3 regions of the Micromonospora sp. NPDC000316 genome follow, and region 2 is predicted to be linked to each of the others. Evidence: riboswitches for the same ligand, from Rfam matches in the RefSeq annotation. Region 2 holds a riboswitch; each other region holds the start of a gene.
What was found. Region 2 has a riboswitch for cobalamin ahead of ACFY2Q_RS01630 (ABC transporter substrate-binding protein). Riboswitches for the same ligand answer to the same signal wherever they lie in the genome.
Positions count from the first base shown of each region.

Region 1: another riboswitch for cobalamin. It lies ahead of ACFY2Q_RS21135 (ribonucleoside-diphosphate reductase subunit alpha); the one in region 2 lies ahead of ACFY2Q_RS01630 (ABC transporter substrate-binding protein).
Region 3: another riboswitch for cobalamin. It lies ahead of bluB (5,6-dimethylbenzimidazole synthase); the one in region 2 lies ahead of ACFY2Q_RS01630 (ABC transporter substrate-binding protein).

Region 1 covers NZ_JBIAZG010000011.1:91,632-101,959, forward strand. Annotated here, with positions in the region: gene ACFY2Q_RS21135 (ribonucleoside-diphosphate reductase subunit alpha) at 4-2,322, opposite strand; cobalamin riboswitch at 2,517-2,726, opposite strand; gene ACFY2Q_RS21140 (MFS transporter) at 2,813-4,039, opposite strand; gene ACFY2Q_RS21145 (ROK family protein) at 4,081-5,175, shown strand; gene ACFY2Q_RS21150 (GH92 family glycosyl hydrolase) at 5,251-10,328, opposite strand, start outside.
Region 2 covers NZ_JBIAZG010000001.1:351,165-361,492, reverse strand. Annotated here, with positions in the region: gene ACFY2Q_RS01660 (C40 family peptidase) at 1-603, opposite strand, end outside; gene mqnE (aminofutalosine synthase MqnE) at 860-2,029, shown strand; gene ACFY2Q_RS01650 (hypothetical protein) at 2,052-2,489, shown strand; gene ACFY2Q_RS01645 (DUF4229 domain-containing protein) at 2,563-2,883, shown strand; gene ACFY2Q_RS01640 (C39 family peptidase) at 2,946-4,283, opposite strand; gene ACFY2Q_RS01635 (M14 family zinc carboxypeptidase) at 4,495-6,375, shown strand; cobalamin riboswitch at 6,422-6,567, shown strand; gene ACFY2Q_RS01630 (ABC transporter substrate-binding protein) at 6,651-7,586, shown strand; gene ACFY2Q_RS01625 (FecCD family ABC transporter permease) at 7,609-8,715, shown strand; gene ACFY2Q_RS01620 (ABC transporter ATP-binding protein) at 8,796-9,575, shown strand; gene ACFY2Q_RS01615 (VOC family protein) at 9,585-10,328, opposite strand, start outside.
Region 3 covers NZ_JBIAZG010000022.1:15,599-25,926, forward strand. Annotated here, with positions in the region: gene ACFY2Q_RS27510 (class I SAM-dependent methyltransferase) at 1-418, opposite strand, end outside; gene ACFY2Q_RS27515 (glycoside hydrolase domain-containing protein) at 741-2,000, shown strand; gene ACFY2Q_RS27520 (cupin domain-containing protein) at 2,037-2,513, opposite strand; gene ACFY2Q_RS27525 (MFS transporter) at 2,510-3,868, opposite strand; partial or broken gene ACFY2Q_RS27530 (disulfide bond formation protein DsbA) at 3,784-4,402, opposite strand; partial or broken gene ACFY2Q_RS27535 (PLP-dependent aminotransferase family protein) at 4,501-5,685, shown strand; cobalamin riboswitch at 5,991-6,191, shown strand; gene bluB (5,6-dimethylbenzimidazole synthase) at 6,221-6,856, shown strand; gene ACFY2Q_RS27545 (hypothetical protein) at 6,997-7,212, opposite strand; gene ACFY2Q_RS27550 (immunoglobulin-like domain-containing protein) at 7,517-10,328, opposite strand, start outside.

The DNA of each region.
Region 1 (10,328 bases), on a different contig from region 2:
CGGTCACTGGCAGGCCTCGCACGACTCGGGGTTCTCCAGCGAGCAGGCAAGCGCGTCCGCGTCGGTCGTGGGCGGCGCGAGGACCGCCACGGTGGCCTGCTGGATGCGGGTGGCGGGACGCGATCGCAGGTAGTAGGTGGTCTTCAGCCCGGCCTTCCAGGCGTACAGGTACATCGAGGAGAGCTTGCCGATGGTGGGCGAGGCCAGGAACAGGTTCAGCGACTGGGACTGGTCGATGAACGGGGCGCGGGCGGCGGCCAGGTCGACAAGCGCCCGCTGCGGCAGCTCCCACGCGGTGCGGAACAACTCCCGCACGTCGGCCGGCAGCTCGTCGACGCCCTGCACCGACCCCTCGGCACGGCGGATCGCCGACCGGATCGCGTCGGTCCACAGGCCACGGGCCTTCAGCTCGCGCACCAGAGCGGTGTTGACCTGAAGGAACTCCCCCGACAGCGTCTCGCGCTTGAACAGGTTGGACACCTGCGGCTCGACGCACTCGTAGCAGCCGGCGATCGAGGCGATTGTCGCCGTCGGCGCGACCGCCACGAGCAGCGAGTTGCGCAGCCCGTACGCCCGCACCCGCTCGCGCAGCGCGGCCCAGCGCGCGGTCTGCGTACCCTCGACACCCCACAGGTCTGGTTGCAGGTCGCCCCGCGCGGCCCGGGTCTGCCCGAACGCCGGGTGCGCGCCGAAGCGGCGGGCCAGGTCGGCGGAGGTCTCCAGCGCGGTCAGGTACAGCTCCTCGCTGATCCGGGTGGACAGCTCCCGCGCAGCCGGCGAGTCGAACGGCAGCCGCAGCGCGAAGAACACGTCCTGGAGGCCCATCAGCCCGAGCCCGACGGGCCGCCAGCGGGGGTTGCTCGCCGCCGCCTGCGCTGTCGGGTAGTAGTTGATGTCGATGACCCGGTCGAGGAACGTCACAGCCGTGCGGACCGTCTCGCGCAGCCGATGCCAGTCGATGCCGCTGCCGGTGAGGTGCGCGGCGACGTTCACCGAGCCGAGGTTGCACACCGCCGTCTCGGCGTCGCTGGACACCTCGATGATCTCGGTGCAGAGGTTGGACAGGTGCACGACGTTGCCCGGCTCGGCCGTCTGGTTGCACAGCCGGTTGGCGGCGTCCTTGAACGTCATCCACCCGTTGCCGGTCTGGGCCAGGGTGCGCATCATCTTCCCGTACAGCTCTCGGGCCGGGACCTGCCGCACGTAGCGGCCCTGCGCCTCGGCCTCCCGGTACGCGGCGTCGAACCGCTCCCCCCACAGGTCGGGCAGCTCCGGCACCTCGTGGGGGTCGAACAGCGACCACATCGCGTCGGCCTCGACCCGGCGCATGAACTCGTCCGGGATCCAGTTGGCCAGGTTCAGGTTGTGGGTACGCCGGGCGTCCTCGCCGGTGTTGTCCCGCAGTTGCAGGAACTCCTCGACGTCCGGGTGCCACGGCTCCAGGTAGACGCAGGCCGCGCCCTTGCGCCGGCCGCCCTGGTTGACGGCGGCGACGCTCGCGTCAAGCGTGCGCAGCCACGGCACGATCCCGTTGGACTGCCCGTTGGTGCCACGGATCAGCGCGCCCCGGGACCGGACCCGGGAGTATGCGATGCCGATGCCCCCGGCGAACTTGGACAGGTTGGCGACCTGCGCGTACCGCTGGTAGATCGAGTCCAGCTCGTCGCGCGGCGAGTCGACCAGATAGCAGGAGGACATCTGCGTGTGCCGGGTGCCGGAGTTGAACAGCGTCGGCGAGCTGGGCAGGTAGGCCAGGCTGGACATCAGCCGGTAGAAGCCGACCGCCTCGTCCGGCGTACGGGACAGGCCGCAGGCCACCCGCAGCAGCCAGTACTGCGGGGTCTCCAGCACCAGCCGGCTCGTCGGGTGGCGCAGCAGGTATCTGTCGTAGACGGTACGCAGGCCGAAGTACTCGAAGCGGCGGTCGCCGTCCGGGTCGATCGCGTCGTCGAGCATCTCGGCGTGCGTCGCGACGAACGCGGCGGTGTCGTCGCCGATCAGGCCCTCGGCGTGACCGATCCGGATCGAGGCGCTGAACGAGGTGACGCCCTGCCGACGCACCTCCTTGTCGACGTAACCGGACAGCAGCCGGGCGGCCAGGCGCGAGTATTGCGGTTCCTCACCGATCATCTCGGCCGCGGTGTGGATGGAGAGCCGATCCAACTCGGCAGTCGTCGCTCCGTCGTACAGGCCGCTTATCGTGCGGGTGGCCACGCGCAGCGGGTCGACGTCGGCGAGGTCGTCGGCCCACCGCTCGACCGCCCGGACGATCCTGTTGACGTCCACCGGCTCGGTGGCGCCGTCGCGCTTGCGGACCTGCATCGGCGTCCGCCGCAGGGCCGTCGCGCCGCTGGCCGGGACTACCTCGGTGACTGTCACCACTCACTCCTCGCGAGTTCGAGACCAGATGGCCCTCGGACGCGCGGAGACAGACACCGGCGGACGCCACGCCCGAAAGGCGTGGGTCAGGTGGCGTCAGCCGTCCCACGCGGCCTCGGACCGCCGTCCACCCGGGTGCGGGTGTACGGCGCGCTGGCAGGTCTTCGGACTCGCGGGCACGACCGGGCTCGCCGGTCTCCTACCGGCCGTCGCTTCCCAGACCGTGTGGCCCAGTGCTGATGACGGCTGTCGTTCCCACTCACCGCTGCGGGACAGTCCCGGATTTCCACCGGGTTCCCTCTTGCCTCGACCACCGGAGCGGCCGAACCAGCTGCGCTCGACACCATATATAGGGGCGGCAGCGTTTGTCACACCCCACATGTCGGCGTCGGCGTGTCGCCGGCGCCGACGCCCACCACCATCGATCGACGGGTCAGCCCGCGAGGGCGATCGGCTCCGAGGCCCGCGTCCGGCGCTCGGCCGCGAAGCTGACCGCCGCCAGGCCCAGGCCGAGGATCGCGAGGATCACTCCCACCCAGGCCGGCGCGAGATAGCCGAAGCCCGCGGCGATGACGACACTGCCCAGCCCGGCACCGAGGCTGTTGGCGACGTTCATGGCGGACTGGCTCATCGCCGCTCCCATCAACTGCGCGCCCGGCGCCACGGTGATCAGGCGCGCCTGGAGGACCGGCCCCAGGTAGAGGCTTGTCGCGCCCACCAGGAACGCGCCCACGAACAGGCCGACACCGTTCGACGCGACGAGGCCGAAGACGGCGATGCTGACGATCATGGCGACGAAACCGACGACCATGCTCCGGCGCAGGTCCCGGTCGGCGAGCCAACCGCCCAGGGCGTTGCCGACTGTCATGCCCAGACCCACCGCGACGAGCACCCACGGCACTGTCGCGGCCGAGAGGCCTGCGACGTCTGTGGTGACCGGCGCGAGGTAGGTGTTGACAGCGAACAGCCCGGCGAGGCCCACCGCCCCGGTGGCCGCCACGAGCCACACCTGCGAGGTCCGCAGGGACCGCAACTCGGCGGCCGGCGAGGCGTCGACCGCTGCCACGACCTCCGGGACGACGGCCAGGACCGCCAGCAGCGTGAGCACGAACACGCCGGCGATCACCAGGTACGCGGCACGCCAGCCGACCGCCTGCCCGAGCCGCGTCACCGCCGGCACGCCCACCAGGTTGCTCACGGTCAGACCACCGAGCACTGCGGCGAACCCCCGGGCCTCGTTGCCGGGGCCGAGCATGGCCGCCGCGAGCAGACCCGCCGCACCGAAGTACGCGCCGTGCGGCAGCGCCGCGACGAACCGGGCCACGAGCACCAGGTCGAACGTCGGCGCGAGCGCCGACGCGACGGTGCCGACGATGAAGAGAGCGAGCAGACCGAGCACGAGCTTCTTACGCGGCAGTCGGGCGGTCAGCGCGGCGATCAGGGGCGCGCCCACCACCACGCCGAGCGCGTAGGCGCTGATCGTCCAACCCGCGCGGGCCACCGCGTCCGACGACGACACGGCGTACTGCTGTGGCAGCAGGCCGCGTGCGATGTCGGGCAGCAGGCCCATCGCGGCGAACTCGGTGAGGCCGACCGCGACACCGCCCAGCGCCAACGCGAGAACCGCCAGCAGGCGTCGATTTCTGCTCAGTGCATGCACCGAGCGAATTTAGCAACAGCGTTGCGTAATAGGGTGGTGAGATGACGCGCACCACAGCCGACGTCACATTCCTGCGCGGCTACAACCAGGCACTGGTCATGGCGCTGGGACGTACCGTGCGGACGTTCGAGCGGTCGACGGTTGTCGACGCCACAGGCCTGACTCCCCAGGCGGTCTCCAAGGTCATCGCCCGCCTGACAGTCGACGGCCTGATCCGTCCCGCAGGTGTCCGCCGCCCCGGCATCGGCAAGCCCGCGATCGTCTACGAACTCGTGCCCGACAGCCGGTACGCGATCGGCGCGCACGTTGCCCGCCGTACGCTGCGGCTGGTCCTTGTCGACCTGGCCGGCACCGTGCACCACTGCGCGGTCAGCCCACTGCCCGGTGACTTCACTCCGGCGCAACTCCTCGACGCGCTGAGTGCCGGCATCGACGCGCTACCCGGCGTCACCGACCTGCGCGGCCGGCTGACCGGCGTGGGCATCGGCATGATCGGCCCGCTGGACCACGCGCAGGGCGTGGTCCGCGACGCCCACGGGCTGCGGCACTGGCACGACATCCCGCTGCGCGAACTCGCCGAGGCGCACCTGGGCCTGCCCGTGCATCTCGACAAGGACGTCACCGCGGGGATCACCGCCGAGGCATGGCGGCACGGCGGGACGTTCGGCGACGCCGCCCTCATCATGGTCGAGTCCGGCATCGGCGCCGGCTTCTGGCTGGGCGGCACCGCCCACCGGGGCGTGCACACGAACGCCGGGGAGTTCGGCCACACAGTTGTCGCCCTGGACGGGCCGCCCTGCGTCTGCGGGCGGCACGGCTGCCTGGAGATCGTGCACCACCACGCCGCCGAGGCCGGCGACATCGCGCGGGCGGCCCGCGTCCTGGCGGTCGGCGTGGTCAACCTGCTCCAGACCCTCGACCTCTCCCGCGTGGTGCTTGCCGGCGCCGACCTCCTGCGCCACGCGCAGACCTACCTCGCGGCTGTCGAGGAGGCCGTGCACACCGACGTGCCCCGCGCGGACTGGCTCACCACCGACGTGACGCTGTCCAGCCTCGGCGCGGACGTGATCGCCGCCGGCGCCGCCATGCAGGTCCTCGACAAGCACTACGGCGTTCCGGATCTCACCCCGCTCTAGGTCCGGACGCCTGCGGAACGCGCGTGGGGCGGGCCGTGACCACGGCCCGCCCCACGCGGCTGCGCTACCGCCTACTCACTTCGCGCCGGTGACGGTGAACGGCCTGGACACCGTCGTCGCCGACCGGGCGCCGGCAACCGTGACGCTCGTCGTGCCCGCCTTCGCCGCGCCCGGGACACCGACGGTCGCGCCGGAGATCACGCCGTCGCCGTTCGCCCGCACGGTGCTGACCGCGAGGCCGTCGCCGAGGGTGATCGTGACCGTCTCGTTCGGCACGAACCCGGACCCGTCGACGGTGATCGACGTGCCGCGCGGACCCGCCGTGCTCAGCAGCGCCACCCGTGGCTGGTAGCCCGGCGCCTCCGCCCGCCCGGTCACCTGGACGGTGGCCGTGGCCGGCGTACGGGTGGACACGCCCGTCGCGGTGACGGCGTACCTGCCGGGCTGCGCGTCGCCCGAGGTCGGGAGCGAGGCGCGGACCGTTCCCGTCGCGGAGGCCGCGACAGTCGTGGTCCGGGACGGGTCGGTGCCGACGCTCACGGTCACCTGCTCGCCGGCGGCGAACCCGCTGCCGTCGACGGTGATCGTGTCGCCGGTGACGACGGTGCCGGCCTTCGACAGCGCGATCGTCGGCTGGGATCCACCCCGGGCGACTGTCACAGTGAAGGCCGTGGTGCTGCTGGCCCGGGTGTCCCACGCCGTGACGTGCACCGTGTAGGTGCCCTCCCGCGCGTAGGTGTGCTGCCCGCTCATCGCACCTGACGATCCGATGGCGACGTCGTCCGGAGCCGTGCCGTCGCCCCACTGGACGCGGGCGCGGTAGCCGGTCGTGCCGGGAACGCCGCCGGTCACCGAACCGAGGTTCGCCGCGAGGGCCTGCCCGGCGGTCGCCGTCTGGTCCTTCGGGGCCACCGTCGCCAGCGCGGGGGCCGGCGTGCCGTCGTTGGCGACGGCGAACACGTGGATCCGGCCCGCCGAACGGGGATCGCCGGTCTGCGTCGGCAGGGTCACCGACACAAGCGTCTTGCCCGCTGGGATCTGGTACGGCGCGGTGGCGAACAGGAACGGCTGGGCGCCGTCCCGGCTCGTGCCGGACAGCCGGTACGCCGTCTTGGCGACGACGATGTTGCCGTAGGACGGGGTGCCGTTGGCGTTGCCGCCGAGCGTCCAGTCACTCAGCTGGATCGGGATGCTCGCCGTGCTGCCGTCGCTGAACGTCGCCGTGCCCGTGGTGCTCTGGTTGCCCTGCGTTCCGGCACCGATGAACGAGATGCTCCGGGCGTCGTCGGGCAGGTCGAGAGCGACAGTCGCACCGTTGCCTGTGGCGTTGTCGGGCTGCCCGGCCGGGATCGCCGGCAGCGTGAACCGCAGCGCCGTCCCGGGGACCTGCTGCTGCTGGCCCTGGACCGCGCCGCCCGCCGTCAGGGCGGCCCGCGCGTACGCCCACGACTTGGCGTCGCAGTCCGCCGCGAGGACCCCTTCGTCACCGATGCAGACGCTGTCGAACGCCGCGGTGAGGCCGGACTTCGGCACGTACGCCACCTCGACGCCGACCGTCGCGGAGCTCTGGCTCTCGCCGTCGCTGACCGTGACGTTCGCCTGGTGGTAGCCCGGCGTGGCGTAGGTGTGCGACCCACCGATGCGGTAGACAGCCCGCGAGCTGAGCGTCAGGGTGCCCTCGGTGACGGGCGTGCCGTCACCCCAGTCGATCGTGGCCCGGTAGCCGTCGGCGGCACCGCCGGTCACGGACGCCAGCGGCACCGAGACGGGTGCGGCGGTCGTCGCGTGCACGCTGCCGGCGGCGGTCACCGTGATGTCGCCGCCGCCGATGTCGAGGTCACCGCCGGCGAGCAGCTCGATCTCGGCGAGGGTGGTCTGCGCGGCGCCGACGGTCTTCGTCACCGCGAGGCGGAACTGGGCGAACCGACCCGGCTTGTCGATCTCGTACGGGCGGGTCTGGTTGCGCCACGGGAACACCTGGCCCTTGCGGGAGTCCACAGTGGTCCAGGTGATGCCGTCGTTGGAGCCCTGCAACAGCCAGTCCCCCGGGTCACCCACACTCGCGCCGGAGGTGACCGTGTAGAACGTCGGCTTCTGCTTGCCGCCACGGAACGCCCAGGTGATCTGCGGCGTCGCCGAGGCGAAGGTCAGCTGCGTGGTCGACGAGTCGTCGAACAGCTTCGACGCGTCCTGACCGCCGGTGGCGGTTGCGGTGCCGAGACCGGGGCCTGTGGTGTCCTGCAACGGCTTCGGTGCCTCGTTGCCCTTGGTCAGCGACGGCGGGGCGTCGTTCTTGCCGCTGCCCCACGACGACGGGTTGGGGCCCATCTGGAAGTCGATGGTGCCGCCCTTGGCGAGCGTGGCCACGTCCAGGGACAGGCCGCGCTGCTTCTTGCCGTTGACCTTCACGTCCTGCACGTACACGTTGCGGGTGCTGTTGTTCGGCGCGTTGACCACGATGTCGCCGCTGCTGCGCCGGACTGTCATCTTGGTGAACTGCGGCGAGCCGATGGCCCAGTGGGTCGACCCGGCCTGCAACGGGTAGATGCCCAGCGAGCTGAGGACGTACCACGCCGACATCTCGCCGTTGTCCTCGTCGCCCAGGTAGCCCTGGCCGATCTCGCTGCCGACGTAGAGGCGCCGCAGGATCTCGCGTACCGCCGCCTGGGTCTTGGCCGGTGCGCCGGCGAAGTCGTACATGTACGGGATGTGGTGCGACGGCTGGTTGCTCATGCCGAGCTGGCCCATCCGCACCGCCCGCGCCTCGAGCATCTCGTGGATGATGCCGCCGTACCCGCCGGGACGGTCGGCGTTCTCCGGGGTGGCGAAGAAGGTGTCGAGCTTGTCCCGCAGCGCCTTCTGACCGCCGTACAGGTTGGCAAGGCCCGTGCCGTCCTGCTGGGCGGTGAACGCGAAGTTCCACCCGTTGGTCTCGGTGTAGACGCCACCCCAGTCCAGCGGGTCACCGGCGAGGAAGTTGCCGGAGGCGTCGCGGCCCTGGAAGAGCTTGGTCTTCGGGTCGAAGAGGTGCACGTAGTTGCGAGCCCGCTCCAGGAAGTAGCGCGACTCCTCCTTGAGCCGGTCACGCTGCGACTTCGGCGTGGCCGGGTCCTTGGCGAGAGCTGCGGCCATGTTGCCGATGCCGTAGTCGTTGATGAAGCCCTCAAGCGCCCACGACACCGACTCCCCCGTGGAGGTCGGGGTGTAGCCGAGGAACAGCGAGGTCTCGATTCCCTTGCGGCCGACCGCGCCGCGCCCGGACGCGACGGTCGCGTCCTTCACCGCCGCGTCGTACGCCGCGAGCGGGTCGGGCAGCTTGACCCCACTGAGGTACGCCTGGGCCAGTGCCACGTTCGCGCTGGTGCCGGTCATCAGGTCGGCGTAGCCGGGCGACGACCACCGGGCGATCCAGCCACCGTCACGGTAGTGCTGGACGAACCCGTCGGAGATCTTGGCGGCGACGTCCGGGTACAGCAGCGCGTAGGCGGGCCACACGGTGCGGTAGGTGTCCCAGAAGCCGTTGTTGACGTAGATCTGCCCGTCGACGATCTTCGCGCCGGTGTGGGTGGCGGTCGACGTGCCTGTCGGCGCCGACACCGGGCTCGCGTACTGCCAGCGTGGCTTGGCGGCGGTGCCGGTGTTCTCCGACTGCGAGTTCGGGTAGAGGTTGAGCCGGTACAGGTTGGAGTACATGGTCACGAGCTGCGCCTCGGTCGCGCCGCGCAACTCGACGCGGCCGAGCCGGTCCTTCCACGCCGCGGTGGCGGCGGCGCGGATCTGGTCGAAGCTGCGCCCTGTCGCCTCCAGGTCGAGGTTGCGGCGGGCCTGGTCGACCGAGAGGAACGACGTCGCGAGCCGCATCGTCACCTGCCGGTTCGCCGAGACGTCGAAGGTCGCCGACGTCGCCGACGAGGCCGTGGGCGCCCGGTCGAAGGCACCGGACACGAACATCCGGCTGCGTCCGGCCGACAGGCCACTTCCGTTGTCGACCCAACCGGTGAACGTGCCGTCCGTACCGATGGTGAAGGTGCCGTTGTAGAAGACGAGGCTTCCGGTCGGCGACCCGGACGGGAAGGTGAACCGCATGATGCCGGCGTGGTCGGTGGGCGACATCTCCGCGACCAGGCCGTTCTGCAACGCGACCCGGTAGAGGTCGGGCTGTGCCGTCTCGTCCGCGTGCCGGAAGGCGACCGCCCGGCTGGCCGGCGTCCCGGTCAGCGAACCGTCGCCGGCCACCGGCATGACCGACATCTGGTTGCGGTCACCCATCCACGGGCTGGGCTCGTGGGAGATCGCGAGGCCCTGGAGCGTGGGCAGGTTTGCCGCGTTGTTCGTCCGGTGGTACTGGTACTCCCAGGAGTCGGACGTCGCGTCGGTCACCGGCGTGAAGAAGTTGAAGCCGTTCGGCACGGCGGTGATCGGCAGGTTGTTGCCGCGCGAGAATCCGCTCGTCGAGTTGGTCCCGCGCCGGGTGTCGACGTAGTTGGTCAGCCGGGAGCCGTCGATCGACGTCGGCGTGCCCGTCACCTCGACGTCGTCGAGCCAGCTGGTGAACCGGGTGTCAGCGGCGGCCTGCGGATTGTCGTAGGCGAGCAGGATGCGGTCGATGGTCTTGCCCCGGGCGACAGTGCCGATGTCGGCCTGCACCGAGTTCCACTGGTCGGCGACGAGCGCCTTCGAGGTGCCCTGCCCGGCGGCTGTCAGCGGGTTGCCGTGCTGGTCGACGGCCGACCGTCCACTGAGGTAGCTGCCGTCGGTGAAGTGCAGGTCGACGGCCGCGAAGGTGGACGGGTACTGCCCGTCCGCGCCCGTGAACTCGGGGAAGATCTTGTAGGACAGCCGGGTGTGGGGGCCGACCGGGATGGCGACGTCGAACAGCTTGTTCGTGGCGTACGAGCGACCGTCGGTCTCGGCCCCGCCCGCGTAGCGCAGGGCGGCGAGCCCGGTGAAGCCGACGTTCGGCTTCGTGGTGTATCCGCCGGCCGGACCGGCGCCGACGACGCTGACCATGGGCGGAGCCGGCGGCCGGGTGTTCGAGCCGTCGCTGATGTCGAAGTCGGCGAGCTGCACGAGGGGTGCGCCGGAGTTCGCCGAGATGGTCAGCCGGTAGTACGCGTAGGCCGTCGTGTTGGTGACGCTGTAGGTGTTCGTGG
Region 2 (10,328 bases):
GGCCTTCTGCTCGCCGGCCCGCGCCCGCGTCAGCTCCCCGGTCACGCCTGTGGTGGCGCCCTCGACCTTTTCGCCACGGTTGATCCGGTGCAGGCGGCTCAACCCCCGGATGTCGTTGGCGAAGTCGCCGGGTGGCAGCGCGGCGTCGGCCTTGACGGCTTCCGCGGCGGCGGCGTCGGCCGCCTGCTGGGCACGGAGCACGGCATCCTGCGCGGTCTCCAGCGCCTTGCCGGCCGCGTCGAGCTGGGCCTGCGCGGCTGTCCGTTTCTGTTGGCTCTGCAACAGCCCATCGCCGAGGAGGCCTACCTGACTCTCGGCGGCGGCGATCTGGGCGGCCAGCGGGCCCGCGCCGACGTTGACCACAGGTGGGACGGTGCCGCCGGTGCCGGGCGCGCCACCGGGCAGCCGGAGTTCGCCGACAGCCGCCGGCCGGGAGCCGGTGTCCGGGACCGTGGCGGGCACGGCCGGGTCGGCGTACGCGGGGGTGGCCAGCACGGCGGCGGCGATCGCGCCGAGCAGGGCAGCCCAGAGCTTCGGCCGCAGCACCGGCGAGATCACCGGGCTCCGTCGTCGCTGCCGTCGCCCGCGCTCGCTGTCGACCATTCCGCTCCCGTCCCGTGCTCGCCGCCACGCTCGGTAAGCGCGGCCGTCGGGGCGGTGCCAGTGTGTGAGTTCCGCCCCACCCTGTCTTACCGCACCCGCCCGGTGATGTCGATGCGTCGCCGGGTTACGGGAGGCTGAGAGTCTGTTGAGTGGATCGCGTGACGTGCCGGATGGATCGCTGCCGCCGACCGTGCCGCCGCGAGCATCGGAGCGCCGACGTACGCTCGACCGGGACCGCAGGTGGAAGGGACGTGCCATGGACGCCGGACTCAAGCGCGAGCTCGAAGCGAAGGTGTACGCCGGTGAACGGCTGACCCGGGAGGACGGGGTCGCGCTCTACGAGAGCGACGACCTGACCTGGTTGGGCCGGTTGGCGCACCACAAGCGCACCGAGCTCAACGGTGAACGGGTGATGTTCAACGTCAACCGGCACCTCAACCTGACAAACGTCTGCTCGGCGTCCTGTGCGTACTGCTCGTTCCAGCGCAAGCCGGGCGAGAAGGACGCGTACACGATGCGCATCGACGAGGCGGTCCGCAAGGCCAAGGAGATGGAGGATGAGCAGCTCACCGAGCTGCACATCGTCAACGGCCTGCACCCGACGCTGCCGTGGCGTTACTACCCGAAGGTGCTGCGCGAGCTGAAGGCGGCGCTGCCGAACGTCAAGCTCAAGTGCTTCACCGCGACCGAGGTGCAGTGGTTCGAGAAGATCAGCGGCCTGAGCGCCGACGAGATCCTCGACGAGCTGATGGACGCCGGCCTGGAGTCGCTCACCGGCGGTGGCGCGGAGATCTTCGACTGGGAGGTCCGGCAGCACATCGTCGACCACGCCTGCCACTGGGAGGACTGGTCGCGCATCCACGCGCTGGCGCACAGCAAGGGCATGAAGACCCCGGCGACCATGCTGTACGGCCACATCGAGGAGCCTCGGCACCGCGTCGACCACGTGCTGCGGCTGCGCGAGTTGCAGGACGAGACCGGTGGCTTCGCGGTCTTCATTCCGCTGCGTTACCAGCACGACTTCGTGGACTCGGCGGACGGCAAGATCCGTAACCGGATCCAGGCGCGCACCACGATGGCGTCGCCGGCCGAGTCGCTGAAGACGTTCGCCGTCTCCCGGCTGCTCTTCGACAACGTCCCGCACCTGAAGAACTTCTGGGTGATGCACGGGCTGTCGGTGGCGCAGCTCTCGCTGAACTTCGGCGTGGACGACCTGGACGGCTCGGTCGTCGAATACAAGATCACGCACGACGCCGACTCGTACGGCACCCCGAACACCATGCACCGCGACGACCTGCTGCACCTGATCTGGGACGCCGGTTTCCAGCCGGTCGAGCGGGACACCCGCTACAACGTGGTCCGGGAGTACGACAAGGCGCCGTCGCTTGCCGAGCGCCGCGCCGAGCCGCAGCAGGTCTGGGCCTGAGCACCACGTACCCTCGCAGTCGATGACCGAGCAGCGCGAGTCCGAGAAGCAGGGCGGGTTTCCCCGTCGGGACGACCAGGGACGCATCCGTACCCTGGCCGATCTGCTCGGCGTGTGCCTGGCCGGTCTGGTCATCGGCGTGTTGGCGCTCGTGGTGTTCGAGTTGGCGTTCGCCTCGTTCGGTGCCGGCGACTTCGGTAACACAAACGGTTGGCTGGCGGTGATCCTGCCGGCGTGGCTGTTCTGGGACGATTTCCGGGCGTGGGAGTTCGGTGCGGCCCGGGTGGTGGCGGCGCTCGTCGCGGCGGCCGTCGGGGTGGTCTTGGGCCTGCTGATCGCCGGGCTGGGCTCCGGGTTGCCGCCGCTGTTGTCCGGCGCGTTGGCGGCTGCGGCGTTCACTGTGGCGTACGCGGTGGTCTGGTTTCCGGGCGTCCGCTGGTTGGCCAGCCGGACCGGCTGACCCCGACCGCCCGCCGGGTGGGTCGATCTTTCCGCCGCAGGGCGGGGCGAACTAGGAAACGGAAGTGGTGCAGGTGAGCGCGGCGGTCAAGTACACGCTGGGCCGGCTCGGGCTGTTCGTCGCCGTGCTGGCGGGCCTCTGGTTCGTCGACATCGACATTTTCCTGAAGCTGATCCTGGCGCTGGCGTTCTCCGCCGCGCTCTCGTTCTTCCTGTTGCGCGGCTTCCGGGACGAGATGGCCGAGGAGATGGCCGGGGCGGCGGAGCGCCGCCGTGCGGAGAAGGAGCGCCTGCGCTCCGCTCTGGCCGGCGACGACAAGCCCGCGACCGACAAGCCCGCGACCGACAAGCCCTCCACCAAGCCCACCTCGCCCACCGACGAACCCCCGCGCTGATCAAGAGGTTCGCGTCGCCGGGCGGCTGCCCCGCGACGCGAACCCCTCGACCGCCCCGATGGTCACCAGTTGGTGGAGCCGGGGACCCGGGGCCAGGGCTTCGACGTCGGCTTGATGAGGTACGCGATGCCGCCCGAGCCGCCGGAGACGCCGCCGGTGGCGTTGGTGCGCTTGGTCCGCAGCCAGATCTGCTCGAACTGGGCACGCTTGTAGACGTTGCGCACCACGTCGTTGCTCGACGAGGCGGGGTCGTTGACGATGACGTCGCCGTCTGCGGTGAAGCCGACCACCACGAACAGGTGCCCGGAGGTGCCGTAGTTCGCCCCGTCCAGTTCGCTGGCGAGGAAGGACTGGCTGGTCACCACCGGGATGCCGGCGGCGATGAAGCGCTCCAGCTCGTCAAGTGAGTGCAGCCGGGTGACACGGCCCTCCAGTCCGGGGAAGCTTGCCGCGTACGCGGTGTTGAACGGCCAGTTGCCCGCGCCGTCGTACGCGTAGTCGAAGACCATCCGGGCGGCGTGGTTGACAGTCGGGTCGGGGTAGGTCGGGTCCACCCAGGAGGTGTCGGCCGCCGACGGCCTGCGCCCCCAGTACTCGACGACCATCTCCGTGGAGGTGGGCGAGCACCATGCCTCGCCGCCGCCGTCGTACTCGGGGTAGTGCCCACTGTGCACGTTCTGCGAGTAGCGCGGCACCGGCAACTCGACCCCCCAGGCGATGCGCCCGGCGCTCGGTGTGACGGTGAACCGGTCCGGCACTGTGGAGCTCATCGCGCCGAGCATCCGGACCACAGGCGCGGCGGTCTGCCCGGGTGCTCGGTAGAGGGTCAGCCGCAGTTGGTAGGACCGCAGCAGCACCCCGGCGGTGGCGTCGTCGATGCTGAAGGTGTCGGTCCAGATCGTCGACCAGGGATCACCCTGCCGGTTGACGCTTGTCCGCTTGATGTCGGTGTCGCCGGAGGCCCAGCGACCCATGACGTACCAGGGGGTCTGGTCGCCGCTCGTGTAGCTGCCCTGCATCTCGACCTGGATCCAGGTGCCGGCGGGGGTCTCGGCGTTCCAGGAGGCGATCAGTTCGGTGGCGTCGAAGCCGATCCGGGTCACCGGCGAGGTCCAGGTGCCGTACTCCCAGGTGCGGGTGGCGCCGGTGTGCGGATCGGCGTACTCGATGGTGCCGGCCGGGCGGGCCAGGGTGACGCCCGTTCGAGCGCCGGGCACGACGCGGGTGCCGGCGCTGCTGCCCCGGTGCCAGTCGGCGGGCCCCGACCATTCCTGGAAGGTGATCTGCTCGTCGTGGGCGGGGGTGGGTGGTCGCCCTGCTGTGGCGGGGGCTGTGGTGGCGAGCAGGGTGAGCGCGCTGACGCCCGCGAGGGCGGCCGCGTGCAAGCGGGAACTGGCCATGGGTGCTCCGCGGTGTCCAGAGGTGCATCGTCGCTGGTCAGTGTTCCGCGCGGAGGGAAGTTTCGCCAGATGTTCCCGGGAGGAAAATCATTGCCGCAGCGATGGTGAATCTGGGATGCACAAGGCAACGACGGATATTGATTCGACCATGTGGCTGATGGTGAAGTGTGCATCACCGAGCGGGATGTCCCGCCCTTCAAGGAGGTAGTTCATGACCCTCCGCACGCCCAACCCTCTCCGCCGTCTCCTGGTGCTCGCCGTCGTCACCGGGCTGGGCATCGTCACCGTGGCCGCCGGACCGGTCGCCGCGAAACCCGCACCCGATCGCACCGCCGAGTCGGCCGCCGCCGGCTACCGGGTGCTCGGGCCCCGGACCCTCGCCGACCGCAACGCGGTGGCCCGCACCGGGGCTGCCATCGACTACTCCGAACACGGAGTCCTGCACATCTCGGCCACCGCCGCCGAAGCCGCCGCGATCGGCAGGCTCGGATTCCGCCTGGAACCGCTCACCCCGCCACCGAACGCCGAACGCGGCGCCGGTGAGATGGGCACGTTGGCCTTCCCGCCCGCCGACTCCAACTACCACGACTACGCGGAACTGACGGCCGTCGTGAACAAGGCCGTGACCGACCACCCGGCCATCGCCCGCAAGATCAGCATTGGTACGTCGTACGAGGGCCGCGACCTGATGGCCGTGAAGATCTCCGACAACGTCGGCACCGACGAGAACGAACCGGAGATTCTGTTCAACGCCCAGCAGCACGCCCGCGAGCACCTGACCGTCGAAATGGCGATCTACCTGCTCAACCTCTTCACCGACAGCTACGGCAGCGACTCCCGGATCACCAACATCGTCAACAGCCGGGAGATCTGGATCGTGCCGACGGTCAACCCGGACGGCAGCGAGTACGACATCGCCACCGGGTCGTACCGGTCCTGGCGCAAGAACCGCCAGCCCAACAGCGGCTCGTCGAACGTCGGCACCGACCTGAACCGCAACTGGTCCTACAACTGGGGTTGCTGCGGCGGCTCGTCGGGCTCGACCTCGTCGGAGACCTACCGCGGCCCGTCGGCGTTCTCCGCGCCGGAGACCCAGGCCCTGCGCAACTTCGTCAACAGTCGCGTGGTCGGTGGGACACAGCAGATCAAGGCGAACATCGACTTCCACACGTACTCGCAGTTGGTGCTCTGGCCGTACGGCTACACCACGGCGAACACGGCGGCCGGGATGAACGCCGACCAGTACAACACCTTCGCCACCCTCGGACAGCAGATGGCGGCGACGAACAACTACACACCGCAGCAGTCCAGCGACCTCTACATCACCGACGGCGACAGCATCGACTGGATGTGGGCCACCCACAACATCTGGGCGTACACATTCGAGATGTACCCGGGCTCGGCGAGCGGCGGCGGCTTCTACCCGCCCGACGAGGTGATTCCCGCGCAGACCAGCCGCAACCGCGAGGCGGTGCTGATGCTCAGCGAGTACGCCGACTGCCCGTACCGGGTCATCGGCAAGCAGGCGCAGTACTGCGGCGGCGGTGGTGGCGGCACCACGGTCTGGTCGGACACCTTCGAGACCGCCACCGGGTGGACCACCAACCCGTCCGGCACGGACGCCGCCACAAGCGGGGCGTGGGAGCGGGGCGCAGCCCAGGCGACCACCTCCTCCGGCGCCAAGCAGCTCACCCCGTACGCCGGCTCGAACGACCTGGTCACCGGCCGGCTCGCTGGCTCGGCGGCCGGTGACTACGACGTCGACGGTGGGGTGACAAGTGCCAGGTCCCCGGCGGTGACCCTGCCGTCGTCGGGCACACTCACCCTGTCCCTGGCCTGGTATCTGGCACACGGCTCGAACGCGTCGTCGGCCGACTACCTGCGGGTGAGCGTGGTGCACAACGGCGGCACCACAGCGCTGCTCACCCAGGCCGGCGCGGCGACCAACCGCAACGGGAGTTGGGCGGTGGCGAACCTCAACCTCACCCCGTACGCCGGCCAGTCCGTGCGGATCCTCGTGGAGGCGGCGGACGCCTCCGGTGCGAGCCTCGTGGAGGCGGCTGTGGACAACGTCACAATCACCGCCTCCTGATCGGGTGGGGCCCCGTTCCGCCCCGGCGGGGCCCCACCACCCGCTCCGAACCTCCAGCCCCATCGGTGCGCTACCGTCTTAGCGACCACTCCGCAGCGAAGCCGGTGTGAAACCGGCGCTGTCCCGCAACTGTGATGCCCCACCCGACGGTGGGGACAAGCCAGGTCGCCTGCGGATCGGTCGCGACACGCGCTCTCGAGGAAGGGCGCCTCGTGGGCGGGCGTACGGAAGCCCTGTCGGCGAAGCACCACACTCCTCGACCGACAGGAGGTTCCATGTCCAGACGTACCCCCCGGCTCTTCGCCGCGACGCTCGCGGTCGTCGCGCTCGCGCTCGGCGCCTGCGCCGAGAAGACCGCCGACCAGCCGACGCCCGGCGCAGGTTCGGCGAGCGTCAGCTACCCGGTCACTGTCGGCTCGCTCACCCTCGACAAGCGGCCCGAGAAGATCGTGTCGCTGGCGCCCACCGCCACCGAGATGCTCTTCGCCATCGGTGCCGGCCCGCAGGTGACCGCGGCCGACGACCAGTCCAACTATCCGGCCGACGCGCCCAAGACCGACCTGTCCGGCTTCCAGCCCAACGCCGAGGCGATCGCCAGCAAGAACCCCGACCTGGTGGTGCTCTCCGACGACCGCAACAAGATCGTCGACCAACTCGGCAAGCTGAAGATCCCGGTGTACCTGACCCCGGCGGCGACCACGCTCGACGACTCCTACCGGCAGATCGCCGACCTGGGCACGCTTACCGGGCACGCCGACCAGGCCACCGACGTCGTCACCCGGATGAAGGACGACATCACCAAGCTGGTCAAGGACGTGCCGCAGCGCGCCGAGAAGCTCACCTACTTCCACGAGCTGGGTCCGGAGCTCTACAGCGCGACAAGCAAGACCTTCATCGGCTCGATCTACGACCTGGCCGGCCTGAGCAACATCGCCGACCCGGCCGACGCGGACGGCAAGAGCGCCGGCTACCCGCAGCTGTCCCAGGAGTTCATCGTCAAGGCCGACCCCGACTTCGTCTTCCTGGCCGACGCCAAGTGCTGCCAGCAGAACGCCGACTCGGTAAAGGCCCGCAGCGGCTGGGCCGGGGTCACCGCGGTGAAGAACAACCAGGTCGTGCCGCTTGACGACGACATCGCCTCCCGCTGGGGCCCACGGATCGTGGACCTGCTCCGGGTCGTCATCGACGCGGTCGTCAAGGTGCCCGCGTGATCGACGTCCGTCGGTGACCGGACTGCTTCCGGTGGCCACTCCGGCACCAACCAGGCGGTCGGCCGGGACGCAGCTCGCGTCCCGGCCCGCCGGCCTGCGCAAGCGCTGGTTGGCCGCCGGGGTGTTCGCGGTGCTCGTCGCGCTCGTCGCCGGGGTGTCGCTCGGCCCGGTAAGCCTGCCGCCGGGCAGCGTCGCCGCCGAACTGCTCAACCTGATCCCCGGGGTGCACCTGGAGAGCGGGTTGACCGAGCGGGAAATCGCCATCGTCACCGAGTTGCGGCTGCCCCGGGTCGTGCTGGGCCTGCTCGTCGGTGGTCTGCTCGCCCTGGCCGGCGGCTGCTACCAGGGCGTGTTCCGCAACCCGCTCGCCGACCCGTACCTGCTCGGGGTGGCAGCCGGCGCGGGCCTCGCGGTCACCGCGGTGATCGCCCTCGGCGGCGCCGGCCGCGAGGGCGCGATCTCCGGGCTGCCGCTGACCATCCCGTTGGCGGCGTTCGTCGGGTCGCTTGTCGCCGTGACGATGACCTACCTGCTCGGCGCGGCCGGCGGGCGGAGCCGATCCCCGGCGATGCTGATCCTGGCCGGGGTCGCGGTCTCCGCGTTCCTCTCCGCCGGGCAGACGTACCTGCTGCAACGGCACTCCGACACCATCCAGTCGGTCTACTCCTGGCTGCTGGGCCGGCTGGCCACCGCCGGCTGGCACGACGTGCTGCTGGTGCTGCCGTACGCGGTGGTGACCACAGTGGTGGTGCTGCTGCACCGCCGCGAACTGGACGTCCTCGCGCTCGGCGACGACGAGGCGCGCAGCCTCGGCCTGCACCCGCAGCGGTCCCGCTACCTGCTGATCGCCGCCGCGTCGCTGGGCACCGCCGCGGCGGTCTCCGCGACCGGCCTGATCGGCTTCGTCGGCATCATCGTGCCGCACACCGTCCGGCTGCTCGCCGGGTCGAGCTACCGGGTGATCCTGCCGCTGTCGATGCTGTTCGGGGCCGCGTTCCTGGCCCTTACCGACGTGGTGGCCCGCACCGCCGCCGCCCCGGCCGAGGTGCCCATCGGCGTGGTCACCGCCCTACTCGGCGGCCCGTTCTTCGTCCTCGTCCTGCGCACCGCCCGGCGGGTGCTCACGTGAGCCGCGAGCCCGCTGCCGAGCCCGTCGCCGGGCGCGCTGCCGGTGCCGGGCCGGTCGGTGGTGCCGAGCCCGGCCCGGGCGTGCCGGCGGTCGAGGTCCGGGGGCTGCACGTCAGCCTGGACGGCACGCCGATCCTCACCGGCATCGACCTCACTGTCGCCGCCGGCGAGTGGGTAACCGTGATCGGCCCGAACGGCGCCGGCAAATCGACACTGTTGCGCGCCGTCGGCGGGCTGCTGCCCGCGCCCGGTGCGATCACCCTCTTCGGTACGGCGAGCACCGCGCTACGCCGCCGGGAGCGCGCCCGGGTGGTGGCCACCGTGGCGCAGTCACCGGTGGTGCCGCCCGGCATGTCGGTACTGGACTACGTGCTGCTCGGTCGCACCCCGTACATCGCGCCGCTGGGCCGGGAGTCGGCCGCCGACGTCGACGCCGTGCACGAGGTGCTGGATCGGTTGGACCTCGTCGGCTTCCACCGCCGCGAGCTGGCGACCCTCTCCGGGGGTGAACGGCAGCGGGTCTTCCTGGCCCGAGCGCTGGCCCAAGGCGCGACGCTGCTGCTGCTCGACGAGCCGACAAGCGCCCTGGACATCGGCCACCAACAGGAGGTGCTGGAGCTGGTCGACCAGTTGCGCCGCGCACACGGCCTGACCGTGCTCGCCACGATGCACGACCTCTCCGTGGCCGGCGAGTACGCCGACCGGATGGTGATGCTCGACGAGGGCCGGGTGGTGGCCGCCGGAACACCACCCGAGGTGCTGACCGAGCACCTCCTCGCGACCCACTACCGGGCCAGCGTCCGCGTCGTCCCCGGCACCCACGGCCCCCTGGTTGTTCCCGTTCGCCCCGCCCGCCGCTGACCTGGGCGGTCAGCTCTCGTCCGGGCCCAGGTCGATCACCGAGAAGAGCGCGCCCTGGGGGTCGCGTAGGGCGGCGAACCGGCCCGTCGGGATGTCGCGGGGTGGGACGAGGATGGTTCCGCCCAGCTCTGCGGCGCGGGCCGCCGTGGCGTCCGCGTCGGCCACCGCGAAGTACACGGTCCAGTACGCGGGCAGGTCGGCCGGGAAGTCGTCGGCCAGCGGCGGCATCATCCCGGCGACGATCCGAGCGCCGAGCCGCCACCCCGTGTACGTCATCCCGCCGACCGGCTGCTCGTCCGGCTGCCAGCCGAACACCAGCTCGTAGAAGACCTTCGCGCCTTCCGGGTCGGGGGTGACCAGCTCGTTCCAGCTCATCGCGCCGGGCACGTTGAACACCTCGGCGCCGGCCATGGCCTGCGGCTGCCAGACGCTGAACGTCGCTCCCGCCGGGTCGGCGAAGACCGCCATCCGTCCCCGGTCGAAGACCTCGAACGGCGGCACCACGACCTGCCCGCCGGCCCGTTCGACCCGGCCGGCGACGAGTTCCGCGTCGTCGGTGGCGAGGTACGTCGACCAGATCGGCACCTGGTCGGGAATCGCCGGCGGTCCCACTCCGGCGACCGGCTGCCCGTCGAGCAGGAACACGGTGTAGCCGCCCGCCTCGGGCTCCGGTGTCACCCGTCCGGTCCAGCCGAACAGCTCGGGGTAGAACCGCCGCGCGTCGGTCAGATCCGGGGTGGCCAGGTCGGCCCA
Region 3 (10,328 bases), on a different contig from region 2:
TCTGCAGCCCGGGGTCGGCCTCGACCTGCGCGATGGTGAAACCGAGCTGCTCGTACAGCTTGGCGACCTCCGGAGTCGAGCAGGCCACCAGGGTGTCCGCAGGAGCGAGTTCGAGTCCGGTGGCCACCGCGATGTTCTTGAGGGTCACCTCGGCGAAGTCGTCGGTGTACGCGGTGTCGAAGATCGGCACGACCATCGAACGCAGTCCGCTCAGCACACTGAATCGCTCGATCGCGGCCTCCCGGCGGTGGTACGGGACCGGATTACGCTTGGTGTTCTCGTGGTTGGCGGAGGTCACCGCCCAGACGATCGTGGTAGCGCCGTCCTCGGCGAGCCGCCGCAGGTAGTCAGCCTGGAAGCGGGTCAGCAGGTGATGGCGTCCAGGAAAGAGCACGAAGCGGGTGGACGGGCCAGCCATGATCACCCCACGTTGTTCCTGCCGAGGTACGGCCCGCGATGGTAACGGGTCGGTGCCGGGTGTCACCGAGGCAGGTGCCCGCCCCAGCGGTGGCCGTCCGTGGCGCAGCCGGGACTGTACGCGGTGACGGCTCGCCGCCGCGGCCCGGTGAATGGCCGCTCCGCCGGTGGGATCGCCGACCGAGGCCCGGTTCGACAAGCGAGTCGACACAGCCTCTCCGGCCGCCGGGACCTCAGACCCCTCTATTGTCATTCGTCGATTCGTGGTAGAAATCCGTCGCGCGGGCCGACAACGGCCAAGGTTTTCTTCATGTGGAGGCGATGTGCGGGTCTTCGCCGGGTGGCTTGTGGGTTTCACCGTTGCCGCAGGGATCGTGGCACCGGCCGACCTGGTCGCGGGAGCCGCGACAACCGCACCAGCACCGACTGCCGGGGTGCCGCTGGCCACCGGCCCGCAGCCCGGCACCTTCACCGGCCGCGGGTTCGACACCTGCACGGCGCCGTCACAGGCCGCCATGGACACGTGGCGGGCCAGCTCGCCCTACAGCGCGATCGGCATCTACATCAGTGGAGACAGCCGTAGCTGCTCCCAGCCCAACCTCACGGCGACGTGGGTGGCCAACCAGACGAACAACGGATGGCGACTGCTCCCCGTCGAGCTGGGCTACCAGGCACCGTGCGGCACCCGCGCCCCGAAGATGTCCGCCGACCCCGCCACCGCCCGGTCACAGGGCGTCTCCGCGGCGAACAGATCCGCGAACGCCGCCCAGGCCCTGGGCATCGGCGGTGCGAGCACCGTCTACAACGACATCGAGCAGTACCCGTCAAACGCGTCGTGCCGGGCCGCCGTGCTGTCGTTCCTGTCCGGCTGGGTCGAGCAACTGCACACACGCGGCTACCTCGCCGGCATGTACTCCAGCGGCTCGTCCGGCATCAAGGACGTCTGCGACGCGTACGGCAACCCGAGCTACACGCGACTCGACCAGATCTGGATCGGTTGGTGGAACGGGGTGGCCGACACGCAGGCCGGCAGCTACTGCCCCGACGCCTACTACGCGAACCAGCAGCGGGTGCACCAGTACGCCGGCGACGTCACCGAGACGTGGGGCGGTGTGACGATGAAGATCGACCGCAACTACCTCGACCTGAGGGTCACGCAGACCCCGCCGCAGCAGTGGACCACGACCATCGACAACAGCACGTCGGGCGGGTTCACGGCGAGCACCGCATGGGGCACCTCGACCTACTCCGGCCAGCGGTACGGCACCGACTACCGGTTCGCGAACCCGGTGCCGTCCAGCGACGTCGCCTGGTTCCGGTCGACGATTCCGGCAACCGGAAACTACGAGATCTCGGTCTGGTATCCGGCCGACGCCGGCTACAACGATCAGACGCCGTATCTGGTGGCGACCACCACCGGAAACAGGTCGGTGTCCGTCAACCAGCGGACCAATGGCGGCCGATGGGTCTCGATCGGTGTGTTCACCCTGGCCGCTGGCACAGGCAACACCGTCGGCGTGAGCCGCTGGACCGGTGGCACCGGGCTCGTGATCGCCGACGCGGTACGGATCACGCGGGCCTGAACTCTCGCGTCGGGTGCCTGCCGAGCGGGGCGGACCTCAGGCTCGGTACTGGTCGTGGCGGGCGTACAGGTCGGTCCACTCCTCTTCGGACAGGGTCCGGCCGGTGGCGGCGATTTCGGCGAGTTCGCGGAAGTAGGTCTCGCGCGGCGCGCCGGGCGCGAACAGGATCAGCATCACGGCCTCGGCGTCGCTGTCGTTGCTGAAGCCGTGCACGCCACCCTCGGGCACGTAGAGGAAGTCACCGGGATGCCCGTCGACCCAATCCGACCCGTCGTAGAGCCGTACGGTGCCGGAGACGACGTAGAAGGACTCGGAGAAGGTTCGGTGAAAGTGCGCCTCGGCGCCGCCCGCCCTGGCCGGCATTCGCCACTCGTAGAGGCCGAAGCGGCCCTCGGTGGCGGTCCCTGGGGCGACGAAGCGGCCGACCGTGCCGGACCCCATCACCGCCCGCTCCTGCGCGGCCTCGGGGTGCAGCACCGCGCTGCCCGCGCCAAAATCCGCCGTGTACGTCATAACGATTCCTCCCCAACCAGTTTGTAGATAGCCCTCTGTCGGTGCCTCGGTCGGCCGTGGCCCGCCAGGCGTACCGCCGGACCCATGGCCAGGCCTGCGGCCAGGAACAGCCCGCCGAGCATCAGCCAGCCGATTGTCCCCAGACCCATCAGCAGCGTCGTGAGCAGGACCGGCCCGAGCATCCGCGCGATCTGTGGCGCCATGCCGAAGAAGCCCTGGTACTGGCCCTGCCGGTCGGGCGGCGCCAGTGCGAAGCCCAACTCCCAACTACTGCTGGCCTGCACCATCTCCCCGAGCACCTGCACCGCGGCGGCGGCGAGGAGCACCGCGGACGCCGCCCACGCCCCGTCGACCATCGGGGACACGGCGTATCCGGCGCAGGCGACGAGCAGTACCCAGCCGGCATGCCCGCTGGCTCGACCCGCGGTGCGGGGGTCGGTGACCCGGCGGGCCACCCGGACCTGCAACAGCACCACGCAGGTCATGTTCACGGCGAGCAGCACGGCGCTCATCGACGTGGGCGCGTCGGTGCGCTCGGCGATCCACAGGGGCAGCGCCAGGCTGAGCAACGGCATGTTCAGATACATGACCGCGTTCAAGATCATAATCAGGGCGTACGGACGGTCCCGCAGCACGGCCAGCCGCCGCTGCGCCGGCCGCGCCGCGTCCGTCGGCGCCACCTCGGGTAGCCGGCGCACCACCGCGGCGGCGGCCAGGAAACTCACCGCGTCCAGGACGAAGACCGCGAGGTACGCCGGCACGGTGTCCACCAGGAGCGCCAGCGCGCCCAGCCCCGCACCGACGGCCAGCCCGGCGTTGAGCGTCGCCTGCAGATGCGCCCGTACCGTCATTCGCCGTTCCGGCTCGACCAGCCCGGCCAGCAGCGCCTGCCGGCTGGCCGTGAGTCCGGCCTGGCAGCACGCGTAGCCGCAGGTGAGAAGCACGAAGAGCGGAAACGAGCGGACCACGAGAAAGACGCTCAGGGCACCGGCGGTGCCCACCGCGAAGATCGTCGCCATCCGACGTGGCCCATGGCGGTCGGCCAGTTGGCCGGCGGGTACCCCGGCCAGGATGCCTGCCGACCAGCCCACGGTGAGGGCGATCCCGATCTGGGTCGGGGACAGGCCAACCACCCGGATGAAGAACAACGCCGAACAGGCGTAGAACGCTCCATCGCCGAGCGAGTTGGCGAGCTGGGCGAGAGCCAGCACCCGCGGCGGGCCGGCGGGCGGGATGATCCGGGGCACAGCGCTCCTCGTCTCGTGGTGGGTCAGTCGACCCGTGGTCCACCGGTACGTCCGCGCTTGAGTTCGTAGAAGCCGGCCGTGCCGGAGACCAGCAGCACCCCGTCCCACAGCCGGCCGGCGTCCTCGCCGCGCGGCACCGAGGCTCACCACCGGGCCGAAGAACGCGGTGACCGTGCCGTCCGGCCCGGGCACCTGGATCGCCGGCGTGCCGAGGTCCTCCCCCACCGGGTCGAGCCCGTTGTGGTGGCTCAACCGGAGCGCGTCGTCGTGGTCGTTCACGTCGGCGGCCTCGGCGAGGGCGGGGTCCAGGTGCAGTTCGGCCAGCGCGTCGCGGTACAGGTCGGGCCCGATCGGCGTCTTGTCGTGGTGGATGCGGTTGCCGAGCGCGGTGTACAGGTCCCGCAGCACCGGGGTGCCGTACTTCTGCTCGGCGGCGGTCAGCACCCGGACCGGGCCGAGGGTGTTCGACAGCCACCGCTCGTACCACGGCTCCAGGCCGTCGCGGCCCTGGTTGAGCAGCCACAGACTCATCACGTGGAAGCGCACCTCCACGGTCCGGACCCGCTCGACCTCGAGCAGCCAGCGGGAGGTGTTCCAGGCCCACGGACACTTCGGATCGAACCACATGTCAACGACAGTCATCGAAGACTCCCCTTCCCGTAGTCATTCAAGACCCGGGAATTGGCGTGCAGAAGTGCCGATTCTGGCCGTGTTGATTGGGCCAATGTAGGGTGCACGCCGTGGACATCCACGTCAGCCTGGTCGGCCCCGGGGACCGCGCGTCGAGGATCTACCGGCAGTTGCTGGACGCGATCCTGGACGGCCGGCTGCGTCCCGGCGAACGGCTGCCGCCCACCCGTGAGCTGGCACTGCGGCTCGACGTCGCCCGGAACACGGTCGCCGTCGCCTACGAGCGACTGACCGCCGAGGGCCTGGTGGTCGCCCGGGTCGGTGCGGGGACCTTCGTGACCGACGAGCCGGTCGCCCGCGCCCGGCCCCGCCCGGCCCCGGCCGGCGGGGTACGCCCCCGAGCGCTCTGGGCGTCCGCCGGGCCGACTCCTGTCGCCGCGCAGCAGCCCGCGTACGACTTCCGCTTGGGCACGCCCGACGCCGAGCTGTTCCCGCTCGGCACGTGGCGGCGGCTGGTGGCCGGCGAACTCCGCGCATCGACCGTGCGGCGCGGCTACCGCGCACCGGACGGCCATCCCGACCTGCGCGCCGCGATCGCCCGGTACGCCGGTCTCGCCCGGTCGGTGCGTGGCCGCGCCGACGACGTGATCGTCACCCACGGTGCCCAGCAGGCCCTGGACCTCGTCGGCCGGGTCATGATCGAGCCGGGCGACCGGGTAGCGGTCGAGGAGCCCGGGTATCCACCAGCCCGGCGACTGTTCCACAGCCTCGGGGCCCGGGTGGTGCCCGTTCCGGTGGACGACGAGGGGTTGGACGTCGCTGCGCTGCCCGGCGACACGCGACTGGTCTACGTCACCCCGTCGCACCAGTTGCCGCTGGGTACGCCGATGTCACTGGCCCGCCGCGCGGCACTGCTCGACTGGGTCGCTGACCGGGACGCCGTCATCGTCGAGGACGACTACGACACCGAGTTCCGCTTCTCGGCGCGGACGCTGGACCCGCTGCAGACCCTCGACCGGACCGGCAAGGTCGTCTACGTCGGCACCTTCTCGAAGACCCTGCTCCCCATGCTGCGCCTCGGTTTCCTCGTCGCTCCGGCGTCGTTGCGACCGGCGCTGCTCGCCGCGAAACAGCTCACCGACTGGCACGGCGACCACACCAGCCAGGCCGCACTGGCCCGCTTCATCGACTCCGGCGAGCTGCCGCGGCACATCCGAAAGGCCACCCGGGTCTACGCCGAGCGGCGGGCCCTGATTGACGCCGCGCTGCGGAACGACTTCGCCGAGTGGCTCGTCCCGGTGCCGTCCACGGCCGGCCTGCACCTGTGCGCACGACTACGGCCGGACGTATCCGTCGACCCGGCCACGGTCGTCGAACGGGCCGCCGACCACGGCGTCGCCGTCGAGGAACTCGCCCCCTACCATGCCGGTGACCGCCAGACGTCTGGACTGATCCTCGGCTACGGCGCCATTCAGACGGAACGGGTGCCCGAGGGACTCCGGCTGCTCGCCCGCTGCTTCTCGGGCGGGACGGGGAGTCGGGCGGATCCCAAATCCGTGGCGCGATTCGTCTCCCGTTCGTCCGGGCCGCTATGGTCTCGGTGGCACAAACGTTGCGAGGTGCCCCACGCGAGTGGGGAGAATCGGGAAGCCGGTGTGAGTCCGGCACGGGCCCGCCGCGGTGACCGGGGAGCTGCCACCTACGCGTACCAGACGCAGCCACTGGCCCTGAGGGGCTGGGAAGGCGGGTGACCAGCGCAGATCCGGGAGTCCGAAGACCGGCCTCGCGTCATCGGCCCCGTCAGGGGCACGAGCGCAGCGGGAGCCTGCCTTGAACACCGGACTCTACGAGACCATTCACCGCCGCCGGGACGTACGTGCCCAGTTCACCGGGGCGCCGATCCCCGACGAGACGTTGCACCGGATCCTCGCGGCGGCGCACGCCGCGCCGAGCGTCGGTCTTTCCCAACCTTGGGACTTCATCCTGGTCCGCGATCCTGAGCTGCGGCAGGAATTCCACCGACACGTGGAACGGGAACGGGAACGGGACACCTTCGCGGCCACGCTCGACGGCGTGGCGGCGGAACGCTTCGCCCGGATCAAGATCGATGGCGTACGCGAGTCGACGTTGTCGGTAGTGGTTACGTACGACCCGGAGCGGGGTGGTCCGGCCGTGCTCGGTCGTCACGCGATCGCCGACGCCGGCCTCTACTCGGTCTGCCTGGCGATCCAGAACCTGTGGCTGGCCGCGACCGCCGAGCAACTCGGAGTCGGTTGGGTTTCGTTCTATCGGGAGCCGTTCCTGCGCGACCTGCTCGGCATTCCGGCCACCGTCCGCCCGGTGGCGTGGCTCTGCCTCGGCCCGGTCACCCACCTGGAGCAGACGCCCGACCTGGAGCGGCACGGCTGGCAGCAGCGACGACCGGTGTCGTCGATGATCCACCACGATCGTTGGACGACTGGCTGATCGGCTGACCGGGTGGCTGGCGCTCCCCCGCCAGCCACCCGGCGATCTGCCTCGACAACCCCGACGAGGCGCCCTCACCGCCGCCACCCTGCGGCTGTGGTGATCAGCGAGTGGTGCTGACAACGGGCTCCACCAAGAGCTCAGCCGCTTCGGCGGTTGCCCCATTGGCGCGGGCTCTGCACCGAGCCCCGGCCTGCGATGTGCTGGCCCTTTCCATGTGGTTGAGGCGACGTGGCCTTGCCCTTCGCGCGCCGGGCAGCCCGATTTTCGTGAACGGCAGGCTGGTCGGCCTCGGCGGTGGCCGAGGATTCGGCATCCGCCGCGTTGTCGTCCTGGACGGGCTCAGGCTCCGGCATCGGTATCTCCCTGGATTGGTGGGGCGCCCTGCGGGCCATCGGCAGCCGACGGACGCGGGCTGCTCGGCGCCGGTGTGGGCACCCATGACGGTATCGCAACGCCGAGCCCGTCCGATCGACGGTCTCTCAGCCTCGATCGGTCGTTCGCGTAGTGCGCGCCGCGGCGATGAGGCTGCTGGAAGCGGCTCGACCCGCGTACGCACCGCGTCGTCCTGGACGATGACGCCGAGCGGGCGAGATCGGTCGATCTCGCCCGCTCCTACTTCGTGGCGCAATTCAGCGCGCCTCGGCGTACCTGTGCTGGCTACCGCACCGTCAGGTTCTGGTAGTTGGCGGCGTGACTCTGGTAGGTCGGGTTGCCGGAGTAGGCAACGTGCACCCGGTACTGCCCGCGCTGCAGATTGGCAGTCTGCAGCGTCACGACGGCCTTGCCGTCCACCAGTGGCACGACCTGCACGGTGCCGGCGAAGGTGACAGTGGCCTCGCCGGTCGGGGTCGGAGCCTCCTTCTTTCCGCCCTTTGGCTCGACAGTCACGTCCAGCGTGAATGTCTTCCCGCGGACGACCGACGCCGGCGCCGTCTTCGCATGGACCTTGACGGCATTCGGGCCGGACGGCACCACGAACGAGGCCGTTCCTTGCGACGCCTTCAGGTAGTCGAAGCCGAGGTACTCGACCGTGACCGTCCGGGCACCCGCAGGCAGGCCCGCCGGCAGCGTGACAGTGGCCGCACCGTCGCTCAGGTGGGCGAGCGTCGACCACGAGCCGAGGCTGAACCGCACCTGGCCGCCGGTTTCGAACCCGTCAGCCGCCTTGACAGTTGCGGTGACAGTGGTCGACTCGGATCCGCTCGCGTACGGCTCCACAGCCACCTCGGTGGTGGTCGTGACGTCGCTGTTCGCGATCCCACGGATGTCGTTCCACTCGCGCAGGGTCAGCGGGATCACCGTGCCGTGACGCGGACGTACGACGCCCGCGTTGGTCATCGTGATCGCCTTGGGGTTCCAGGTCGGTGCCTCGATGTTCTCGTGGCACGCAGCCTGGTATCCACCACCGTTCGTGTACCGGTCACCCCAGAGGTAGAACTGGCCCGGGCAGGCGGTGTCACCAGGGTTGGCCTTGAAGATGACGGGCCCCTCGTAACCCTGGTTGGGGTCCCACGTCGTACGCCCCAGAGCCGGAGCGAGCGTCGTCCAGTTGTCGACGTTGCTGTCCAAGAAGTTGGTGTGCTTCTCCGAGAAGATGTCCGACCCTCGGTTGCCCGCCTCGTTCTTGGTCACCCGGTAGTAGTAGTCACCGACCTTGATCGCGGTCGTGTCGATCCGCGACAGCGGGGCCGGGTCCTGCCAGACCTGGGGAGCGGAGAACGTCTGGAAGTCGCGCGTCGTGGTGTACCACATCTGCGCGTTGCCCTGCCCCGTGCGGTTCACGGGGTTGTCCCACAGCGACTGTGCCCAGAAGACGACGTAGGCGCCGATCTCCTCGACCCACAGCGACTCGGGTGCGAAGGCGTTTCCCGCGTCGTCGGGCGCGACCTTCACGTGCCGCTGAGGAGTCCAGTTGACGAGGTCATGCGACTCGAACACCTCGATGTACTGGGTGTCGTTGATGGCGTACCCGCCCTGGTCGTACCAGTTCAGGTCGGTAGCGATCATGTAGAACGTGTCGCCGTCGGGCGAGCGGACGATGTGCGGGTCACGAAGGCCCTGGTCGCCCAACTGGGAGATGAGCGACGGCCGGCCCCCGGTCAGACCGGTCCAGTCCAGGGCGGTGTTTCCGTTGGACGTGGCGAACATGATCTGCTCACCGTCGGCGATTCCCTCACCCTTGAAGTACCCCATGAAGTACCGCTCGTACTCCTCGGAACGGGGCATGGCGGTGATCGTCACCGGGAACGACTTCGTCTGCGACGCCGAACCCTTGGTGATGGTTGCCGTCAGGGTGGCGGCGACATCCGCACGGCCGAAGGCCGGGCGGGTCACCTCACCCGTCGGGGTGATCAGGTCGCTTGTCGACTTCCAGGTGATCGTGGACCCGAACTCGCCGTCGGTCGGAAGTTTGATGTTTCCGCGCACGTCGTCCGTGGCGTACAGGGTCAGGTCGTAGGCGTCACGGTCGACCGCCTGCGCGTTGTCGAACTCGGCCTTCACCACGACGGGTATCTCCCTGGTGATGACCTCGTTGGCGCCCTTGCGGACAGTCGCCGTGAGCGTGGCTGTCGCGTCGGGCTGCCCCTGCGCGGGTCGGGTGATCCTGCCGGTCACCGGGACCTTGCGGGCGCTGGTGAGGGGTGGCGGGGTGTGGACCGCGACGACCGACGGGTCCGAACTCGTCCAGGTGATTGTCGAGCCCGCCACCGAGCCCACCTGGGGCAGCACGATGTCGCGTACGATCGCGCTGGTCAGGCCGAGGTCGATGGCTGCGGCGTCGGCGCGGACACCTGTGGAGACGGTCCGTTGCGCCAGGGCGAGTGTCTCGTCGGGGCTCACTGCCCGGTCGTAGACCCGGAAGTCCCGAATCGTTCCCCGGAATGAGTAGTGGCCCGACGTCTGCGAGCGGGCGAGGAAGTTGCAGTTGGTTCCCGCAGCGTTCACCGATGGCGGTGTGGTCAGGTTCGTGGACGTCGCGTGCAGCACGCCGTCGAGGTAGAGCCGGCCGGTCCAGCTTGTGCCGTTCGAGTTCAGCGACTGGGTGTACGTGACGTGCGTCCACGCTCCCTCGGTCATGCGGACGCGGTTCTGCTGGAGGTTCGCCGAGCCCACTGCGACGCGGAACCGCTGGGTGTTCGACGCGAAGATGGAGCCCTGCGCGCCGGTGTCGGCGTCGCACGAGCCGGACTTCGCGCCGAGGCTCCACATCTGGTGCTCGCCGACGTTCGCCGGATCGATCCACACGCCATAGTCGATGGTGAGGTTCGACATGCCGGCGGTGAGGTTGTTCGGCAGTGCCACGTACGCACCATCGAGGGCACTCTCGTACGAGTCGGGGTTGAACCTGACTCCGTCGCCGGTCAACGTCGCCTTCTGCGGATTCACAAGCGTGGCGTTGGCCGTCGAGCCCGCGCTACCCGAGTTGGCAAGCGTGGTTCCGCTGGTCTCGTCGAGGGCGAAGCGGTGC